2 regions of the Streptomyces sp. NPDC048349 genome follow, and region 2 is predicted to be linked to the other one. Evidence: riboswitches for the same ligand, from Rfam matches in the RefSeq annotation. Region 2 holds a riboswitch; the other holds the start of a gene.
What was found. Region 2 has a riboswitch for guanidine ahead of AB0D44_RS31985 (Ohr family peroxiredoxin). Riboswitches for the same ligand answer to the same signal wherever they lie in the genome.

Region 1 (7,031 bases), on a different contig from region 2:
CTCCGAGGCGGTCTCCAACGCGGGCAACAGCCCGCAGGACGCCCAGAACGCCCTCAACCAGATCGACGCCAACCTCAAGAAGATCGGCGACCAGACGGACAACACCGACCTGGGCAAGGCCATCGACTCGATGACCACGGCCGTCAAGAACGTCCGCACCGCCATCGAACAGGGCAACCCCACCCCGGACATCAAGCCGGTCGCCGGCGCCGCCTCCGAGCTCTCGAAGGTCTGCACGCCCGGATAATGAGGCCATGACCTCGACGCCCAGCCGCCTGATCCTGGCCACCCGCAACGCGGGCAAAGTCTCCGAACTCCACGCCATCCTGTCCGACGCCGGCCTGCCGCACGAGCTGGTCGGCGCGGACGCGTACCCGCAGATCCCGGACGTCAAGGAAACCGGCGTCACCTTCGCCGAGAATGCCCTCCTCAAGGCCCACGCGCTGGCCCGGGCCACCGGCCTGCCGGCGGTCGCCGACGACTCCGGCCTGTGCGTGGACGTCCTGGGCGGCGCCCCCGGCATCTTCTCCGCCCGCTGGGCCGGCACCCACGGCGACGACGAGGCGAACCTGCGCCTCCTGCTGTCCCAGCTCGGGGACATCGACGACGCCCACCGCGGCGCCCACTTCTTCTGCGCGGCGGCCCTGGCCCTGCCGGACGGCACCGAACGCGTCGTCGAGGGCCGCCTCCTGGGCACCCTGCGCCACGCCCCGTCGGGTACGGGAGGCTTCGGCTACGACCCGATCCTCCAGCCCCTCGGCGAGTCCCGCACATGCGCGGAACTCACCCCGGCGGAGAAGAACGCCATCTCCCACCGCGGCCAGGCCTTCCGCGCCCTGGTCCCGGTGGTCCGCGAACTCCTGGGCTGAGCCGTACGCGCCGGGGCCCGTACGCAGCTGCGTACGGGCCCCGGCGCGTGACGTGCGGTTGGGGGGACTCGAACCCCCACGGGTTTTACCCCACTGGGACCTAAACCCAGCGTGACTGCCAATTCCACCACAACCGCGACATGTTGCCCTATTCGGACATCAAGCCCGTCCGGGCTGGGGTCATTCTATGGGGGAGCCGGGCGCGGTGGCGGTTCCGGGGCGACGATTCGGGCATCACGCGGCCGATGGCCGATACGGCACGTTCGGCCCGACGAACGGGGCGACCCGCACCGGTTGGGTGCGGGTCGCTGTGGCGGGACAGGGCTGGGTCAGATGCCCAGGTCCTTGATGATCTTGGCTACGTGGCCCGTGGCCTTGACGTTGTAGAAGGCGTGCTCCACCTTGCCGTCCTCGTCCACGACCACCGTCGAGCGGATGACGCCCGTCACCGTCTTGCCGTAGAGCTTCTTCTCGCCGTACGCGCCGTAGGCGGTCAGGGTCTCCTTCTCCGGGTCGCTGACCAGGGTGACCTTCAGGTGCTCCTTCTCGCGGAACTTCGCGAGCTTCTCCGGCTTGTCCGGGGAGACGCCGATGACGTCGTAGCCGGCCGTCGCCAGGACGTCCAGGTTGTCCGTGAAATCGCAGGCCTGCTTGGTGCAGCCCGGCGTCATCGCGGTCGGGTAGAAGTAGACGATCACCTTGCGCCCCTTGTGGGCGGCCAGCGAGACCTCGTTGCCGTCCGCGTCGGGCAGGGTGAAGGCGGGGGCGGTGTCGCCCGGCTGAAGTCGCTCGCTCATGTCGGCAGTCTCCTCGGGAGGGGATCGGTACCACATGAGCCTAAGCTGACGGAGCTGACAGACTGTCCATGACGGATCACGCCCACAGACGACACGACGACGGAGGCAGCGCGGTGCCGGAAGCCAGGACCCCCGCACAGATCGAGGCGGACATCGTCCGCCGCCGTGAGCAGCTCGCCGAGACGCTCGACGAGATCGGCGTGCGCATGCACCCGAAGACGATCATCGGGGACGCGAAGGCCAGGGTCGCCTCCACGGTCGACCACACCGCCGGGCGCGCGTACGTCACGGTGAACCGTCTCGTGACGGACGTGAAGGCCGGTCTGTGCCACGAGGACGGGGCGCCGCGCGTCGACCGGATCGTGCCCATCGCGCTGCTCGCGGCCGGTGTGGTCGGGCTGCTGGTGGTCTCGGCGCGGCGCAGGCGCTGATGACCCTGCGCAGCGCGGGCCCGAGGAGGACAGGTAGGTTCGAGGCGTGAGCGAGAACACCACCCACGACAAGCTGCCCATCCGGATGCTGCACGACCGCGTGCTCGTGAAGTCCGATCTGCCGGAGGGCGAGCGCCGCTCGGGCGGCGGCATCCTCATTCCGGCGACGGCCGCGGTGGGCAAGCGGCTGGCCTGGGCGGAGGTGGTCGCGGTCGGGCAGAACGTACGGAGCGTGGAGCCCGGTGACCGGGTGCTGTACGACCCCGAGGACCGGGCCGAGGTCGAGGTACGGGGGGCGACGTACGTGCTCATGCGCGAGCGCGACCTGCACGCCGTGGCGGCCGAGCGGCTGGAGGGGTCGAAGGACTCCACCGGTCTTTATCTCTGATACCGAGACCTGCAAGATCTCCGTAGATCGTCGTTCTGGGGCTGGTGGCCGAGGTCACCGGCCCCTTTCGCTGTCCTTTGCTAGGTTTGAGGGGAACCCGACGAGACGCGCCGTACCGGGTACGACAAGACGACGCACCCCGTATCGCTCGATGTCTCGGAGGTGCCGTCATGGCATGGGTTCTGCTGCTCCTCGCCGGTCTGCTCGAGGTCGGCTGGTCGATCGGCATGAAGTTCACCGAAGGTTTCACCCGGCTGTGGCCCAGCGTGTTCACGGGCGCCGGGATCGTCGCGAGCATGGTGCTGCTGTCCTACGCCGCGAAGACCCTGCCCATCGGTACCGCGTACGGCGTGTGGGTGGGCATCGGTGCCGCGGGTGCGGCCGTGCTCGGTATGGCGGTGCTGGGTGAGCCCGTCACCGCCGCCCGGATCTTCTTCATCTGTCTGCTGCTGGTCGCCGTGGTGGGGCTGAAGGCCACCTCCGGGCACTAGGGGGTGTCTGACGGAGGTCCGCGGCGTCGCGGTGCCCGGCACGCACTCTCGCCGCACCGGCCGAAAGCCCAAGTACGTCCAGTACAGGGGCATCCGGCCGGCACGCCGAGAGCACGCACCGGACACCGCTCCTTCACCAAGGACCTCCGTCAGACACCCCCTAGCCGGCGCCCGTGGGCGGGCACTGGCGGGGCCACCGGCGGGCACTGGCGGGCACGGCTACTCGAGGAAAGCCGAGGGGGGTCGCGGACCTCCCGTCGCGCCTGCGGCCGCGCCCGCGCCGGCGTCGGCGCCTGCGGCCGCGCCCTGGGTGCCCTGGGTCGTGCCGGCCTGGGTGCCCGTGGAGGTGCCGCCCTGCTCGCCCTGGGTGGTGCCGCCGTTGTCCTGGCCCCCTTGGTTGCGGCCGCCGTTGTCCTGGCCCCCCTGGTTGCGGCCGCCGTTGTCCTGACCGCCCTGGTTCTGGCCGCCCGGCGGGGTCGGTCGCGTGGGGCGGGTGGGGCGGCCGGAAGGGGTCGGGGTGCCGTCTCCGGGTGTCGGCTCCTGCGGGGGGAACGGTTCGAAGCTGGGTGGCGGCGGGGGCTGGGACGCGCCGGGCTGGAGTTCCAGGTCGAAGTCGACGGGGTCGGTGCCCTCCAGGGCGGTCTTCGTGTACGCGGCCCAGATCCGGGCCGGGTAGCCGCCTCCGCCGATACGGGACTCCCCGAGGGCGTTGTAGAGCGACTCCAGGCCGCCGGTGTCCGGGTCCTGGCCCATCATCGCGACGACCGTGACCAGGTCCGGGGTGTAGGCGGCGAACCAGGCGGAGCGGTCCAGTTCGCCGGTGCCGGTCTTGCCGGCGGCCGGGTGGCCTGCGGCGAGGGCGGCGGTGCCGGTGCCGTTGTCGACGACGCTGACGAGCATGGAGGTGGTGGTGTCCGCGGCTTCGCGACTGACGGCCTGGGTGGGGGTGCGCTCGGGCAGGGCGATCGTGTCGTCCTCCTTGGTGATCTTTTCCAGGAAGGTGTAGGGGGTGCGGCGGCCGTGGTCCGCGAGGGTGGCGTACGCCTGGGTCATGTCCAGGACGCTGGCTTGCAGGGTGCCGAGCGCCATGGCGGGGACGGGTTCGAAGTTGGGGGTGTTCTCGGGGATCCCGAGGGCGACGGCCGTCTCCTTGACCTTGAGGGTGCCGACGTCGACGGCCATCTGCGCGTACACGGCGTTGACGGAGAGGTCGGTGGCGGTGTTGACGGTGATGTTCCCGTAGGAGATCTGGCCCTCGTTCTCGGGGGCGAAGCGGATCCGGCCGCCGACGACCGGGCGCCTGTTGTCGCCGTTGTAGATCGTGTAGGGGGTGATCCGGCGGCCGTCCTGGGTGCGGGAGCCGTTCTCGACGGCGGCGGCGAAGACGAAGGGTTTGAAGGTGGAGGCGACCTGGTAGTCGTGCCGGGTCGCGTTGTTGACGTACTGCTTGGTGTAGTCGATGCCGCCGTAGAGGGCGACGACCTTGCCGGTGGCCGGGTCGATGGAAACGCCGCCGGCCCGGACCACGCGGTCCGCCTTGCGCTTCTGCGGGTCGAGTTTGGCGACCATCTGGTCGTCGACGGCTTCGACGAAGGCGTTCTGGCGGCGTCTGTCGATGGTGGTGGTGATGCGGTAGCCGCCCTCGGCGAGGGTCTTGTCGTCGAGGATCTCGTTCTCGGTGATGTAGTCCTTGATCGCCTCCACGAGGTATCCGCGCTGGCCGGACAGTCCGGCGGCCGCGCGGACCTTGCCCGGTTCGGGGAACCGGGTGGTGGCCCGTTCGGCGGCCGGCAGCCAGTCCTTCTTGACCATGCCGTCGAGCACGTAGTTCCAGCGGGCGAGGGCGCGGGGGCGGCCCTGGGGGTGGGAGACGACGTCGAAGGCGCTGGGGGAGTTGAGGAGGGTGGCCAGGTAGGCGCCCTCGGCGGTGGTGAGTTCGCCGACGTCCTTGCCGTAGTAGGCCTGGGAGGCGGCCTGGATGCCGTACGCGTTGCGGCCGAAGTAGCTGGTGTTCAGGTATCCCTCGAGGATGTAGTCCTTCGACTTCTCGCGGCCGAGTTTGATCGCGATGAAGAACTCCTTGACCTTCCGTTTGATCGTCTGTTCCTGGCCCAGGTAATAGTTCTTGACGTACTGCTGGGTGATCGTCGAGCCCGACTGGGTGCCCTTGCCGGTCGCGGTGTTCCAGGCGGCGCGGAGCATCGCCTTCGGGTCCACGGCCCGTTCGGAGTAGAAGTCCCGGTCCTCGGCGGCCAGCACGGCCCGCTGGACGGTCCTCGGGATCTGCGAGAGCGGGACGTTGACGCGGTTGACCTCGCCGTCGCGGGCGAGCTGGGAGCCGTCGGAGTAGAGGTAGACGTTCGACTGGGCGGTCGCGGCGGCGTTGGCCGGCGGGATGTCCACCAGCAGGTACCCGGCGACGAGGGCGCCGCCGAGCAGCAGGGCGAGCAGCAGGACGGTGCCCAGGACCATGCGCCAGGTGGGCACGAGGCGGCGCCAACCGGTCCGCGGGCGCCGGGCCTTCTTGCCGGGCTTCGCCCCGGCAACCGTCCCGGGCTGTGCGCCGGCCCGTGTGCCCGACCGGGTGCCGGGCGTCCTGCCCGGCCCGGGGGACGCCGCCGCGGGCGGTCCGTCGGGCGTGTCCGGGTCGCGAGGGGTCCAGCCCGGGGGTGGTGACTGGTCGCTCATCTCCAGGGCTCCTCGACGCCGTGCGAAATATCCACTTCTGTACCTCATGGTGTCTACCCGATTGGCCGCCGATTCCGCTCCGGACGGGGATAAACCGGTCGCGTGGCTCGCCCCTCCGCACTAAGCTCGCGCGCTTTGGCCGACGTAGGAACGACCGGGGAAACGGAGGGATACGGTGCGTCAGAAACTGCGGCAGCGAGTCCTGCACGGGGTGCCGCTCTACCTGGCGGTCGCTGCAGGAGGGTTCCGGCGCTACGCCACCTACGGGACGGCCACCGCGGCCGGGGTGTTCACCAACACCGTGTTCGGCTTCATCGTGGCGTACAGCTACATCGCCCTGTGGGACGAGCGGCCCGGGCTCGGCGGCTACGACCAGGCGCAGGCCCTGACCTTCGTATGGGTGAGCCAGTCGCTGCTCGCCGCAGGGGCGTTGATCGGGGGCGGTTTCCAGGAGACGTTCCAGGAGCGCGTCCGTACGGGTGACATCGCCGTCGACCTGTACCGGCCGGCGGACCTCCAGCTGTGGTGGCTCGCCGCCGACCTGGGGCGGGCCGCCTTCCAGTTGGCGGGGCGCGGGGTGGTGCCGCTGGCGGCCGGGGCGCTGGCCTTCCCGCTGGCGCTGCCCGCCGATCCGGCCCGCTGGCTGCTGTTCCTGGTCTCGGTCGTGCTGGGGCTGGTGGTGAGTTTCGGGTTGCGCTACCTGCTGGGGCTCGCCGCGTTCTGGCTGATGGACGGGTCCGGGATCAATCTGATGGCGCAGGTCGTCACGGTGTTCTTCTCCGGGGTGCTGCTGCCGCTGACCGTGTTCCCCGGCGGGTTCGGGGAGTTGGTGCGGAGCCTGCCGTGGGCGGCGATGCTCCAGGTTCCGATGGACGTGCTGCTCGGGAAGCACTCCGGGGCCGGGAGCGCCGCGGGAGCGCTGGGGTTCCAGGCCGGGTGGGCGTGCGTACTGCTGGGCGTGGGGCGGCTGTTGCAGGCGGCGGCGACGCGGAAGGTGGTGGTCCAGGGTGGCTGAGGCGGTCCTGGAGCGGGAACCGGAACCGGAGCGGGAACCGGAGCGGGAGGGGGAGGGGGAGCCGAGGTCGACCAGGGCGCAGGGGACGCGGGAGCGGGAGCGGGAGCCGGAGCGGGAGCGGGAGTTCGCGGCCGTGGCGGTGCCGCGGCGCGGCCGGGTCCGGGAGGGGCTGCGCGGCTACGGGCTGATCGCGGCGATGTGGATCCGGTCGACCATGACCTACCGGACCTCCTTCTTCCTCTCGGTGTTCGGGAACGCGGCGATCCAGCTGCTCGACTTCGTCGGCATCTGGATCATGTTCCAGCACGTGGACGCACTGGGCGGCTTCACGCTGCCCGAGATCGCCCTGCTG
Region 2 (7,031 bases):
CATCCACGGGCGGCCCGTCCACACCTGGAACTCCCCGCACCCGCCCGGCCGCCACGCGCAGCTCCTCCCCGGCGGGAACCTCTTCTACGCGGCCAAGGACACCAGCAGCCCGACCCTCTTCCCCATCTGGGACGTCTACCACGGCGGCATCTTCCAGGAGCTGGCCCCCGACTCCACGGTGATCCGCGAGGTCCGCCACCCCTTCCACCACCACGACGCCTCGGTCCTGCGCAACGGCAACCTCATCATCACCGTCGTCGAACCGCTGGACCCGGCCGACGCGGCCCGCATCCGGGGCGGCATCCCCGGATCCGAAGCCCCGGGCGGGGTGATCTACGGGGACGTGGTGTACGAACTGACCTGGGACGGCGAGGAGCTGTGGCGGTGGGCCGCCATCGAGCACCTCGACCCCGAGGAGTTCCCGCTCAACCCCCACTTCGCCCGCGAGCACTGGCCCATGGCCAACACGGTCAACGAACGCGCCGACGGCTCGATCGTGCTGGGCTTCCGCAGCGCCTCCTCCACGGTGGCCGTCGACCGCGCCGACGGGTCCGTGCTGTGGCACATCGGCCCCGACGTGCTGGCGCAACAGCACCATCCGCACGAGCTGGCGGGCGGGAACATCCTGGTCTTCGACAACGGCACCTACCGCGACACCACGTCCGTGCCCTACTCGCGCGTGCTGGAGCTCGACCCGCGCACGGGCAAGGAGGTGTGGTCGTACGAGGACAACCCGCCGCAGAACTTCTACAGCCCGTACATGTCCAGCGCGCAGCGGCTTCCCAACGGCAACACCTTCATCGCCGAGGGCTCCTTCGGCCGGCTCTTCGAGGTGACCCCGGACGGGGAGGTGGTGTGGGAGTTCGTGGTCCCGCAGTTCCGGTCCTTCGGCGAGGGGGTGGGGCTGGAGTCCTCGGTCGGCGCCCAGAACTCCGTCTTCCGCGCCTACCGTTACTCCGCCGATCAGCTTCCCTGGTTGTGAACGACGGTCCATCTCGTTCGGACGCCAACGCCGTCACGGCGTTCGACCACACCTCCTGGGCCCTGGCCCGGGTGACCGTGCTCTGAGCGGGACCGCCTCCCCGGCAGCCGCCGCAGCCTGATCACACGTCACCCGATTCCCGGTTCTCTACACTTGGTCATGTGCCTGACAGGTGTGGTGCTGCACCACCCGTACGAAGGGCATCACACCCTGAAGGGAGCGATCAGCGCATGACCAAGCCTGAGAGCACGGGATACGACTACGACGTCGTCATCAGCGGGGCCGGCCTCGCCGGCAGCGCCGCGGCGATCCTGCTCGCTCGACGCGGAGTCCGCGTCGCCCTGCTGGAACGCCGTTCGGACCCCGAGGCGTACAAGGTGCTGTGCACCCACTCCATCACGGCCAACGCCCACCCGGTGCTGGACGAACTGGGCCTGATCCCCGCTCTCGAGAAGGCGGGCGCCGTCCGCAACGAGGCCCGCTGGTACACCCGTTGGGGATGGATCGAGCCGAGGGCCGCGCTGGGCGGCCCCGAGCTGCCGTACGCGTACAACGTCCGGCGCAGCACCCTCGACCCGTTGATCAGGTCCCGTGCGGCGCAGACCCCGGGCGTCGACCTGCTCCTCGGCCACCAGGTGACCGGGCTGGTGAGGGAAGCCGGCCGCACCGCGGGGGTGCGGGCCTCGACGCCCCATGGCGAGCGCGCGATCCGGGCCCGCCTGGTGGTCGGCGCCGACGGCAAGGACTCGGCCGTGGCCGGGTTGGCCGGGGTGCCCGCCCGGCAGTACGAGAACGCGCGGTTCGGGTACCTCGCGCACTTCCGCAACCTTCCGCTGCACGGCGGCATCGGTCAAGCCTGGTTCCTCGAACCCGACATGGCGTACGCGTTCCCCAACGACGACGGGGTGACGGTCCTTGCGGTGCTCCCGGACAAGAAGCGGCTGCCCGCCTTCCGGGAGGACCTGGAGGGCAGCTTCCTCGCATACGTCCGCGCCCTGCCCGAAGCACCGCCCATCGACTCCGCCGAGCGCATCACGAAGATCATCGGCACCGTCAACCATCCGCTGCACACCCGCAAACCGACCGCACCGGGCGTCGCGTTCATCGGCGACGCCGCCCTGACCGGCGACCCGCTGTGGGGAGTGGGATGCGGGTGGGCCCTGCAGTCCGCACACTGGCTGGCAGAGGCCGTCGCCGCGGCCGCAACCGGCCGGGGCGACCTCGACGCGGCGCTCGTGGCGTACGCCCGCAGACACCGGCGGCGGCTGAGCGGTCACCAGTACCTGGCCGCCGACTTCGCCAAGGGCCGCCCGTTCAACCCCCTGGAGCGGCTGATGTTCTCGGCCGCGGCGCGCGACGCCTCGCTGGCGCGGCACATGCATCTGTTCGCCTCCCGCCTCATCGGTCCGCTGCGCTTCTTGAACCCCCTGGCAGTGGCCAGGGCTTCGGCCGTCAACATCAGGCACCGCCGGAAACCGGCCGCGCGACCAGCTGATCTGTCACCCACCGGGCGGTGACATCGCCTTCCCGCTGGTCGATGCCGTCGCGGGCGGCCGCCGCCCGCGGGCGCGTGACGTCGCGGAACCAGGGCAAGCGCGGTGCATGGGCACACTGAAGAGCTGGGAACGGGCGATCGAGCGGGCCGAACAGGCAGTGGCGGAGAAGCTGTTCGGCGGCGAGACGGCGGAGGGGGAGGTGGTCGAGGCGCTGCTCCGGACGAGCGACGACCAGGCCGTCGTGTGCAGCCCCCACCGCACGTTGGCGCCGAACGTGTACACCGTCGAGCTGCCCCGGCAGGTGTACGCGGAAATCGCCCCGCACCTCTCGGTCGTAGGGCAGGAGCTGACCGACCGGCTGGCGCGCCACGGCGAGCGCGAGGGCTATGAATGGGCCGGGCTGCTCACCGTGCAGCTCGCCGAGGTGGAAGACGTCCCCAACGGCCGCTACCAGGTCCGCTGTGCTCCCATGGCGCACATCACCTCCGAGCCGCTGGGCGGTCCGGACGCCTGATCCGGCGGCCTCGTCCCGAAATGGCCCGGCCTGCCGGTCCGTTCGCCGTATCCCGGTCCTGCCCTGCCCGGTCGGTACGGGGTCCCGTGGCGGCCGCGTCGTGCGGGCGTCGAGCGCCCTGCCGGGTGGCCGGGAGGTGCTCAGGTGGCACGCCCGTAACGGACGTTGCCGCTCCAGATCTGCTCCAGCCGCACGCGGCCGCCGGGTCGGGGGGCGTGCCAGATCTTGTCGCGTCCGGCGTAGATGCCGACGTGGCCCATGGTCGACCCTCTGGGGAAGAACACCAGGTCGCCGGGGGCGCGCTGCACCGGCGGGATGTGGCGTGTCTGCTCGTACTGCTGGTCGGCCGTGCGCGGAAGCCGTCGGCCGGCCTTGCGGAAGGCGTAGAGCGTGAGGCCGGAGCAGTCGAAACGTTTGGGCCCCGTGGCGCCGTAGGCGTACGGAGCCCCCCGTTTGGAGGCCGCCACCGCCATGGCCTTTACGCCGTAAGGTACGGCCGCGTCGGCCGAGGTGGTGCTGCCGGCCAAGGTGGAGACGGCCAGGAGGAGGGTGAGAAGGGAAGAGGTGAGGGTACGGGGAGAGGGGGACGGGGGCCGGGGATCGTCTGGATAACTGGACTTGTCCGTTCGGCTGTAGGCCATCGTGAAACCTCCGCACGCGATGCAGGAACAGCCTCACGCCGGGGAACTGGCCCCGACGAGATGCTCTTTGCTCTCGACGGCCGCCCAGTCTTCCTCAAGAAGTCCGATTCGTCACGCTTTTATGCAGTTTAAAGTCTCGGTTGGGTAACGGCGTCGGGTCCTTCAGCCCCTTGGGCTGCGGGATCGTCCCCATCGGGGCGTGCGGGCGCCGCCAAAACCGGCGTGTCGCGCAGCGGGTCGCCGTCGAGCGGCGGGCGATGGGGTCGTCTGCCCCGCGTCGACGTCTCGGGGCCGGTGCGGCTGGCCTCCGCGGCTCCGTCGGCCACGGCAGTCTGCGGCGATGGGCGCCGGCAAGGACGCGGCCGGGATGGGCAGTTCGGGCCTGGGGTGGATCGCGTAACGCCTGCCCCAAGTTGCGCTCGCCCGGGGGCTGTTGGGTCCGGCATCGCAGGGCGGTCGATGACGGCGCGGCCGATGCGCCCTGCGCACCGGAGGCTCACCCCGGAGCGCCGGCGTGGCGCTCGGTGCAGGCCGCCCCAGCTCTGGATCTGAACGCGTTCAATCGAAAGTGCGGCCGGGCGTGCCCGGGCCGACGCGGCCATGGGCAAGATCAGGGACGGCCCGAGCTCAGCGGGAGGGACGATCCCGCGCGGACGGCGTGGATGACCGCGTCGTGCAGGGCGCGGCTCGCCTCCTCGCTCGGGCACGGGACGGGGCTCCCGGCGAGGGGCAGCCATTCGGACGCCCCGCTGTACTGCACCGTGACGTGCGCCAGACCGTCGATCTCGGTCCAGGTCGTGTGAATGTCGAGCTCACCGTTGAGGACGAGGCCCGACTCCCCGGTCTTCACCCCGTCCCGCCCGGCGAAGATCCCCAGCGTGGTCCACGATGCCCAGCTCATCAGGCCTCCCTGCTCCGCTCGTCGTCCTCCCAGTGTGGACGCGTCGGCCCTCCCGCGCCCGCGCAGCCCGCGGCGGGCCTGCGGACCCCTTTCGGCCCGCCACCGCCGCAGGGGAGGTCACAGCCGCCAGTACGTGCCCCCACGGGAATCGACGTGCACCAAGTGCCGGCCGACGCGGACCACGTGGTGGTCCGGACCGGACCAGGAACCGGTGGCACCGTCGGCGCCGGACAGCGGGGTCCAGACCTCCAGGAAGGTGCTGCCGTCCGTGTTGGTGCCCCGCTCGACGAGGTTCGCGCCCTCCCGGCGGAAGGTGCCGGCGTCTTCGCCGGGCTCGCCCGTGAGGTGGTGGAAGTGCACCTGGAAACCGTCGAACGAGGTCGTCCCGGCGAAACCCCGGCTGTCGGCGTAGTACCGGCCGGCCTGTAGCCACACCACTTCGCGGTCCTCGAGCAGGGGTCCGCCGTTGCGGCTGATGCCGCGCCGCAGCCAGGCGCCGCGCTCGGGCACCGGGACGCCCCGGACGCGGCCCGCCGGCGCGGCCCCGGACTCAGGCCCGGTCATCGGGGGCGGGGCCGTCGGCGGTGGCGAAGGGGTCCGCGGCGTCCACGGCGTCGAAGGGGTCCGCGGCGTCCACGGCGTCCACGGCCAGGAGCGTCAGCGGTACGTTGCCGCGTACCGCCTGCGAGTAAGGGCAGACCGCGTCCGCCCGGTGCAGCAGCGGCTGGAGGTCCGCCGCCCGCCAACCGGGCAGGCTGACGGTCAGGCCCACCGCGAGGCCGTAACCGGCGGGCGTGTCCGTGGTGCCGAGCTGCACTTCGCAGGCCACGCGGGCGGCGGACGCGTCCGCCCCGAATTCGGCGGCGACCTCCGCGAGCGCGGAGGTGAAGCAGGCGGCGAAACCGGCTGCGAACAGCTGCTCGGGGTTGGTGGTGCCGGGCACCTTCTTGCGCGGCGGGGCGAGGCGGACGTCCAGGCGCCCGTCGTCCGTGCGGACGGATCCGGTACGGCCCCCGGCGGCATGCGCGGTCGTCCGGTAGAGGCTGCGGGTGAGTGGCACGGCCATGGCGTTCGGCCCATCTGTGTCGACGAGGACGCTGCCCGGGTGCGGACAGCGGACGGCGCTGCTCGTGCAGCACCTCGCGCGTCGTCGTGCGTAACCGGGTACGGCGCATCTCGTCCGGGGCCTCGGGTCGGCCGCCGGACAATCTAGCAACGGAGGCGGCCGCCGGGGTGCCCGGGCGGCGGTGACGCTCCTCACCCGCGGCCGGCCGGGCCGCTATCCGGGGACCGGTGCCGGTGCCGGTGCCGGCTGCGGTACGCCCCCGGAGGCATGCCCTCCCACCGGGTGAAGGCGCGGACCAGGGCCGCCCCGCCGCTCAGGCCGACGAGCGGCGCGATCCGGTCCAGCGGCAGCGCCGTGGTCTCCAGCAGCAGCCTGGCCCGGCCGTGGCGGGCGGCGTCGAGGAGCGCGCGCCACGAGGTGCCCTCCGCGTGCAGGGCCCTGCGCAGGCTCCGCACGCTCAGGTTGAGTTCCCTGGCGGGGCCCTCGGGGTCGGCGTCGGCGAGCGCGGCGTGCTCGAGCCACTGCCGCACGCGCTCGGCGGTGGTGGCGGCGGGGGACAGCTGCTCCAGGAGCCGGTCGGCATAGGCCCGGTGGAGGGCGTTGAGCGCCGGGTCGTACAGGGGCCGGCGCCTGTCGAGGTCCTCGTTGGCGACCGTGATCGCGGTGTCCGGGGCGTCGAAGGTGACGCGGCAGCCGAGGACGCGCGCGTACGGTTCGGCCGTGCCCGCCCGGGAGTGGGCGAACGACACGGCCAGGGGCGCCCAGTCGTCGCCGGCGATCCACCGGGCGGCCCGCACCATGCTGCTGACGATCGCCTCCACCTGCTGGGGGTGCATGCCCGCCGGGTCGACGGTCGGCCGGTAGCAGATCCGGCTGACGTCGCTGCGGCGCTGGAGTGTCACCGTGCCCGCCTGGCTGACCAGGGGGTGGTAGCGCTCGGCCGCCAGGGCGGCGTCGGCGAGGCTGGCGCACGTGAGGACGAGGTGGCCCAGGATGTGCAGGCCCTCGGGCCGGATGCGGTCGCCCACGAGGAGCCCGGTGTGGGGGCCGGCGTCCCGGGCGCCGAGCACCCCGTCCCACAGGGCGCGCATCTCGCCGAACTCCAGCCGGTCCGTGGGCAGGGCCCACGGCCCGGACCAGCCGGTGCCCTCCGCCGCGGCGCTCAGGACGGCGTGGGCGTAGCACGCGGTGACGGAGGGCGGCTCGGTGGTGGACACGGCCGCCAGTCAATGCGGGCTCTCCACCCGCGTCAACACCGTCGGCGGGGCGGCGGCCGGGAGCCGGCCGCCCGGAAACGGGTCCGGGAGCCGGCCGCCGGGAAGCGGGCCCGGGGCCGGGGGTCCGGGAGTCAACGGCCTGGCCGCCCGAGTGAATGACGGGGTCGCGGGCCGCTCCTAAGGTCGGCCTTCGGACACCGGGGGATCAGGGGCG

Region 1: linked by a shared signal. The riboswitch ahead of AB0D44_RS31480 (multidrug efflux SMR transporter) and the one ahead of AB0D44_RS31985 (Ohr family peroxiredoxin) in region 2 are both predicted to bind guanidine.

What each region holds. Positions count from the first base shown of each region.
Region 1 covers NZ_JBEZLA010000087.1:13,798-20,828, forward strand. Annotated here, with positions in the region: gene AB0D44_RS31450 (hypothetical protein) at 1-247, shown strand, start outside; gene rdgB (RdgB/HAM1 family non-canonical purine NTP pyrophosphatase) at 255-869, shown strand; tRNA gene AB0D44_RS31460 (tRNA-Leu) at 923-1,006, opposite strand; gene bcp (thioredoxin-dependent thiol peroxidase) at 1,199-1,666, opposite strand; gene AB0D44_RS31470 (DUF3618 domain-containing protein) at 1,735-2,097, shown strand; gene AB0D44_RS31475 (co-chaperone GroES) at 2,144-2,485, shown strand; guanidine-III (ykkC-III) riboswitch at 2,555-2,624, shown strand; gene AB0D44_RS31480 (multidrug efflux SMR transporter) at 2,656-2,976, shown strand; gene AB0D44_RS31485 (transglycosylase domain-containing protein) at 3,196-5,664, opposite strand; gene AB0D44_RS31490 (ABC-2 family transporter protein) at 5,876-6,679, shown strand; gene AB0D44_RS31495 (ABC transporter permease) at 6,813-7,031, shown strand, end outside.
Region 2 covers NZ_JBEZLA010000093.1:4,142-11,172, reverse strand. Annotated here, with positions in the region: gene AB0D44_RS32015 (aryl-sulfate sulfotransferase) at 1-982, shown strand, start outside; gene AB0D44_RS32010 (NAD(P)/FAD-dependent oxidoreductase) at 1,213-2,499, shown strand; gene AB0D44_RS32005 (DUF3662 domain-containing protein) at 2,585-2,992, shown strand; gene AB0D44_RS32000 (C40 family peptidase) at 3,133-3,633, opposite strand; gene AB0D44_RS31995 (hypothetical protein) at 4,244-4,534, opposite strand; gene AB0D44_RS31990 (hypothetical protein) at 4,652-5,098, opposite strand; gene AB0D44_RS31985 (Ohr family peroxiredoxin) at 5,085-5,600, opposite strand; guanidine-III (ykkC-III) riboswitch at 5,676-5,744, opposite strand; gene AB0D44_RS31980 (AraC family transcriptional regulator ligand-binding domain-containing protein) at 5,792-6,817, opposite strand.